2 regions of the Pseudomonas huanghezhanensis genome follow, and region 1 is predicted to be linked to the other one. Evidence: predicted binding sites of a transcription regulator. Region 1 holds the regulator's gene; the other holds the start of a gene.

Region 1 (3,408 bases):
CAAACGGCACCAGGATCACTACGCCGCGACCACGAATCGATATGGTTATCCAGCCGAAAAAGAAAACCGACCAGCAGAAGGCCCAGTAATGGCAACGCTGAAAGCTCAGCATCTGGCTAAAAGCTACAAAGGCCGTCAGGTCGTCCGCGATGTGAGCCTGTCCATCGAAAGCGGCCAGATCGTTGGCTTGCTGGGGCCTAACGGCGCTGGCAAGACTACCTGTTTCTACATGATCGTCGGCCTTGTCCAGGCCGAACAGGGTCGCGTGCTGATCGATGACCAAGACATCAGCCATCAGCCCATGCATGGCCGCGCTCGCGCCGGTATCGGCTACCTTCCGCAGGAAGCATCGATTTTCCGCAAGCTGTCCGTTGCCGATAACATCATGGCCATTCTTGAGACACGCAAGGAGCTGGATCGCCCGGCGCGCCGCAAGGAGCTGGAGAGCCTGCTGCAGGAATTCCACATTACTCACATCCGCGACAACCTCGGCATGAGCTTGTCAGGCGGTGAACGCCGTCGTGTAGAAATTGCACGCGCGCTGGCCACCTCGCCCAAATTCATCCTGCTCGATGAACCGTTTGCTGGCGTCGACCCGATTTCCGTCGGCGACATCAAGCAGATCATTCATCACCTGAAGGCCAAGGGTATCGGTGTGTTAATCACGGACCACAACGTCCGCGAGACACTGGACATCTGTGAAACGGCCTACATCGTCAACGATGGACAGCTGATTGCCGAAGGCGACTCTGAAACCATTCTGGCTAACCAGTTGGTGAAAGATGTATACCTCGGCCACGAGTTCCGCCTGTAATTTGCGGCGATGACAACGGACCTGCTGATCGATGGCATCACTGCCCGATCACTGATCTGTATTAATTGTCATCGCACGCTAGGCAAACACTCTGGTTTCAGGCATATAATTTGCTTAAGTTGGCGCCTCAGCGCCCTGTAGTGGATGGCGCGCATCTGCGCCGGCGAACGAATAAGGTGTTTAGCCCCTGCCATGAAACCTTCGCTAGTCTTGAGAATGGGCCAGCAGCTGACGATGACACCGCAGCTGCAACAGGCCATCCGCTTGCTCCAATTGTCGACTCTGGATCTCCAACAGGAAATCCAGGAGGCGCTGGAGTCCAATCCTATGCTCGAACGTCAGGAAGAAGGCGAAGACTTCGATAACGCCGACCCGATGGCCGACAACATCGAACAGAAACCCAACCCGGACGTCCAGGAGCCGACCTACCAGGAAGCCGCCCCGACTGTCGACAATCTTGAAGACGGCGAGTGGAGTGAGCGCATTCCAAACGAATTGCCAGTCGATACAGCCTGGGAAGACGTTTACCAGACCAGCGCAAGCAGCCTGCCCAGCAATGATGATGACGAGTGGGACTTCACCACCCGTACCTCCGTTGGCGAAAGCCTTCAGAGCCACTTGCTGTGGCAGTTGAATCTGGCGCCGATGTCGGACACTGACCGACTGATTGCAGTAACCCTGATCGACTGCATCAACAATCAGGGTTATCTGGACGAATCGCTCGAGGAGCTCCTCGACGCTTTCGATCCTGAACTTGATATCGAACTCGACGAAATTGAAGCCGTCCTGCATCGCATCCAGCAATTCGAACCTGCCGGTATAGGCGCACGCACGCTAAGCGAATGCCTGCTCCTGCAATTGCGACAATTGCCCGCAAAGACCAAATGGCTTGCCGAGGCACAACGTCTGGTCAGCGATTACATCGACCTGTTGGGCAGTCGTGACTACGCCCAACTGATGCGCCGCATGAAGATCAAGGAAGACGATCTTCGCCAGGTGATCGAATTGGTGCAGAGCCTTAACCCTCGTCCGGGTTCACAGATCGAATCCACCGAAGCCGAATACGTGGTGCCCGACGTGATCGTGCGCAAGCACAACGAGCGCTGGCTGGTGGAGCTTAATCAGGAATCCGTGCCGCGACTGCGAGTCAATCCGCAATATGCCGGTTTTGTTCGTCGCGCTGACACCAGCGCCGACAACACCTTCATGCGTAACCAGTTGCAAGAGGCGCGGTGGTTCATCAAAAGCCTGCAGAGCCGCAACGAAACCCTGATGAAGGTCGCGACGCAGATTGTCGAGCATCAGCGGGGGTTTCTGGAGTACGGCGACGAGGCAATGAAACCGCTGGTCCTGCACGACATCGCCGAAGCGGTGGGCATGCATGAGTCCACCATTTCGCGGGTGACCACGCAGAAGTTCATGCACACGCCACGTGGCATTTACGAACTGAAATACTTCTTCTCCAGCCACGTCAGCACCTCTGAGGGCGGCGAGTGTTCCTCCACGGCGATTCGCGCGATCATCAAAAAACTGGTTGCCGCCGAAAATCAGAAAAAGCCATTGAGTGACAGTAAGATCGCTGGTTTACTGGAGGCACAAGGCATTCAAGTGGCTCGTCGCACAGTCGCCAAATATCGCGAATCGTTAGGGATAGCTCCTTCGAGCGAACGTAAGCGACTGATGTAGAGGTCACGCGCTACAGCGTTCCAGTGGCAGGCAACCAAGCCTGCCTCTTTATGCACTGGCAATGAAGGAGAAGCTGTATGCAAGTCAACATCAGTGGACACCAACTGGAAGTGACCAAGCCCCTGCGTGAGTACATAGAGCTGAAGCTCCAAAAGCTCGAGAGGCACTTTGACAAAATTACCAATGTACAGGTGACGATGGCCGTCGAAAAACTCAAACAGAAGATCGAGGCCACCCTGCATATCCCTGGTGGAGAGGTCGTAGCGAATGCGGATCATGACGATATGTATGCTGCAATCGACCTGCTCACTGACAAGCTCGACAGACAATTGCTCAAGCATAAGGAAAAGCAGCAAAGCACCCTCAAAGGTGTTGCCGCTCGCTGACACTCCCCACACATGATCCGACTTGAAAATATCCTGACCCCTGGCCGTTCCCTCGTGAACGTGCCGGGCGGCAGTAAAAAAGCTGTACTCGAAGAGGTTGCCAAAGTCATTCACCCGCACTTGGCTGACCTCGACCAGCAAACTGTCTTCGAGAGCTTGATAGCCCGCGAAAAACTCGGTTCAACGGGTTTTGGCAACGGCATAGCCATTCCGCACTGCCGCCTCAAGGGCTGCACTCGTCCCATTAGCGCACTACTGCAACTCAGTCACCCTGTTGATTTCGACGCCATCGATGGCGCCCCGGTCGATCTTCTGTTCGTGCTGCTGGTTCCGGAGGCCGCCACTGACCAGCATCTGGAGCTGCTGCGCCAGATAGCCAACATGCTTGACCGTAAGAAGGTGCGTGAAAAACTGCGCACTGCACCAACCGGTGAAGCCCTTTATCAAGTGGTACTCGACGAGCAGACCGGTCACTAATCATGCGGATGATCATCGTCAGCGGCCGCTCCGGCTCAGGCAAGA
Region 2 (3,408 bases), 1.3 Mb from region 1:
TGGGCCGACCGTACCAGCCGCTGGAGTGATAGCCACCAGACCTGCAACCACGCCCGATGCGATACCCAGTGCGCTTGGCTTACCGTGAGTCAGCCATTCAGCGAACATCCAGCCCAGCGCAGCAGCAGCGGTAGCAATCTGCGTTACAAGCATGGCCATACCGGCGGTGCCGTTGGCAGCAGCAGCAGAACCTGCGTTGAAGCCGAACCAGCCGACCCAGAGCATTGCCGCGCCGATCAGGGTGTAGCCCAGATTGTGCGGTGCCATTGGGGTGGTCGGGAAACCTTTACGTTTGCCCAGCACCAGACAGGCCACCAGACCAGCAATACCCGCGTTGATGTGAACAACGGTGCCGCCCGCGAAGTCGAGTACGCCCCAGTCCCACAACAGACCACCGACGCCGCTCCAGACCATGTGCGCGATTGGCGCATAAACCAAGGTGAACCAGATGGCCATGAAGATCAGCATCGCGGAGAACTTCATGCGCTCTGCGAACGCGCCGACGATCAGCGCCGGGGTGATGATCGCGAAGGTCATCTGGAACGTGACGAACACGGCTTCCGGGAACAATGCAGCCGGGCCCGTGATGCTGGCCGGCGTGATGCCCGCCAGGAATGCTTTGCCCATGCCGCCGAAGAAAGAGTTGAAGTTGACGACGCCTGCTTCCATACCGGTGGTGTCAAACGCAATGCTGTAGCCGTAAACGACCCACAGGATGCTGATCAGGCCGGTGATGGCGAAGCACTGCATCATCACAGAAAGAATATTTTTGGAGCGGACCATGCCGCCGTAGAACAGTGCCAGGCCCGGAATGGTCATGAACAGCACCAAAGCGGTGGAGGTGAGCATCCAGGCGGTGTCGCCTGAGTTGAGGACTGGGGCTGCCACCTCTTCCGCCGCCATGGCCAGGCCAGGGGTGACGAGGGACAACAGGGCTCCTAGCCCTGCGAATTGACGCAGAGTCATATTGTTTTCTCCTGGGGCGTTGGGGTTGGCCGCTTAGATTGCGTCGGTATCGGTTTCGCCGGTACGGATGCGAATTGCCTGTTCCAGATTGACCACGAAGATCTTGCCGTCGCCGATCTTGCCGGTGTTGGCTGCCTTGGTTATCGCCTCGATAACGCGGTCCAGATCCTTGTCATCGATCGCAACATCGATCTTCACCTTGGGAAGGAAGTCGACTACATACTCCGCACCGCGATACAGCTCGGTGTGGCCTTTCTGACGTCCGAAGCCTTTGACTTCAGTTACTGTGATGCCCTGCACGCCGATCTCGGACAACGACTCGCGTACGTCATCCAACTTGAACGGCTTGATGATGGCAGTGACTAGCTTCATGAAACTTTCTCCCGAATTGGTGGACTTGCCCCAGGAAAACAAACCCGACTCAAGTCTAAGCGCAGTGTCTGGCTTTGTAACGCGTCGATAGCCTTAAACAGACCAGATCAACGCCAGCAAACCGCTTCTGACGAAACACTTCCCCGCTCCGCCTGTCGCACTGGATTGGTCACAGCGACTGCTTCAGTGCATGGGTCATATGCCTCTAAGCAGAAAGCTTGCCATTTCAGCAAATCCCATTGATTACAGGACTTCTTTGCCTGAAGGTGCAGGACATAACCCCATCACCAAGGATGCGCGCACAACAACAGTGCATGCGCGCACGAGCGAATGCGCGATAACCGTGCAACCGTTTGCCCCTCAAAAGACTATAGACGCTGCGTGATACACTGCCGCGCATCTGATTTCAGGGAAGCCCCTCATGCTCGCGCCCAAAGATTTTCTCGATGCCGTCAGCGGCCACGCTTCACGTTTGCTCAACGGCGAAACCCCGGTACAGCGCAACGAAATCGAGACCCAGTTCAAAGCCCTCCTGCAAAGCGGTTTCAGCAAACTGGATCTGGTCAGCCGGGAAGAATTCGACAGCCAGATGATCGTCCTTGCCCGCACCCGCGCACGCCTTGAGGCACTGGAAGCGAAGATGGCAGAGATGGAAGCGCAGTTGGCGAAGCAGCCGAAAGCGGCAGGGGCTGAGCAGCAGGATTAAGCGTTGAATCCCGAGGTGCTCAGGCGCAGTGCGAGAGGCGTTGAACCTGCGCTTTTATGGCTGACCCACGTTCTGTTTCCGTTTTACGCAGGTCGTAGGTCGTAGGTCGTAGGTCAGTTGCAGGTTCAGCCAGAACGCCGGGGTTGTTTCAAAACACGCCGCGAGACGCAACGCCACGTCAGCGCTCATACCTCGTCTCTGAAGCACAATGTCATTTATCGTAGGAGTGGAAACGCTCAAAGCTCGAGCGAGTGCCGCAGCGCACCGCGCGCTATCTCTTTAGACATACACAAGATTGGCCCTAAAGACCTGTCTAAAGTGCAGCAATTGCTCCAAAGAATCCAAGTGATCTATTACCAAAGGGCGATCGTCATTCTGATATTTGCAGATCGCCTGCGTTGCATAGAGCATCCATTGACTAAGATCGGGGGTGTCCAGCTCTCTGCGCCGATCAATGAGTGCCGGCTGATCCATGCTCAGAGACCACTTGGCGTCCTCCACATGTCGGCGGTCTCGAACCACGACGAAGCCAAACTGGTGTTCCAATAAGCTGGTCAGCTCACTTGCCACTGCATGTTTTGCCACTTATCACCACGATCTGACGTGTGTCCATGCACTACTTCTCCCAGAGGCCCATGATCTGACGCGCAATTTCAAGCGAGGTGTATGACTCAGTATCAAAAGTGCTGTCCGCATAAGCAGCAAGCGACCGCGCACTCTGCTCGTTGGGGTGAACCACGCACGCCTGGTATTCTTCAACGAAGGTCTCGGTGCGGCTGGTGCACCTCTGCTGCAGAACCGCATCAGGTGCGACGATGTGTATGTGCCTCACCGCATCGCCGAAGCACATCCTGAAAATCTCCTTAGCTCACTGAGGTAGATAGCCATTGAGTGATGATCCTTCCCTACACGACTAAACCACCCCCAGACTTGGTTTTGCTCAGCCCGCCTGTGTTCTTTCAGCACTATAAATAAAATTCGCCGCGCTCAAAGATTGAAAGTAACTTCGCGATATATCCGCGAATAGGCCAGCAAGCGAAGTTTTTGACTTATCACGATACGCAAGTGAAATATCCAGGTTACCTATGACTGGGAAATCCTCAGCCTCTCCTAGTATGCGAAACTCTTCACCTACGGTGCTCAACAAAACCGCTGAAACATAACAACCCGATGACAAAGCCGCAACAATACCGGAATGACTTGTACTGTGGTAACTGATTCTATAAGGTTTTCCTACTCGATTAAGGGCACTCAATATTAAATCCCTATCTCCGCACCCCTTAGTGAAAAGAGCCAGTGGGATTGGTTCTTTCTCAAAAACTAAGCTATCTCGAGCACTAACCCATGTCAAAGGCTCTGAATGT

What was found. Region 1 encodes sigma-54, which starts transcription at its own class of promoters, with help from an activator protein. Its sites were predicted from a motif close to ANTGGCATNNANNTTGCTNT; they were not measured.
Positions count from the first base shown of each region.
Region 2: a site for sigma-54 is predicted at 1,545-1,564, ahead of glnK (P-II family nitrogen regulator). Genes of this name have one in related genera too.

Region 1 is NZ_CP113949.1:4,640,747-4,644,154, forward strand. Features, by position in the region: gene lptA (lipopolysaccharide transport periplasmic protein LptA) at 1-89, shown strand, start outside; gene lptB (LPS export ABC transporter ATP-binding protein) at 89-814, shown strand; gene OYW20_RS21035 (RNA polymerase factor sigma-54) at 1,007-2,500, shown strand; gene hpf (ribosome hibernation-promoting factor, HPF/YfiA family) at 2,578-2,886, shown strand; gene ptsN (PTS IIA-like nitrogen regulatory protein PtsN) at 2,899-3,363, shown strand; gene rapZ (RNase adapter RapZ) at 3,366-3,408, shown strand, end outside.
Region 2 is NZ_CP113949.1:234,534-237,941, reverse strand. Features, by position in the region: gene OYW20_RS01010 (ammonium transporter) at 1-966, opposite strand, end outside; gene glnK (P-II family nitrogen regulator) at 1,000-1,338, opposite strand; gene OYW20_RS01000 (accessory factor UbiK family protein) at 1,760-2,044, shown strand; partial or broken gene OYW20_RS00995 (HigA family addiction module antitoxin) at 2,064-2,305, opposite strand; gene OYW20_RS00990 (hypothetical protein) at 2,324-2,629, opposite strand; gene OYW20_RS00985 (hypothetical protein) at 2,661-2,894, opposite strand; gene OYW20_RS00980 (LysR substrate-binding domain-containing protein) at 2,985-3,408, opposite strand, start outside.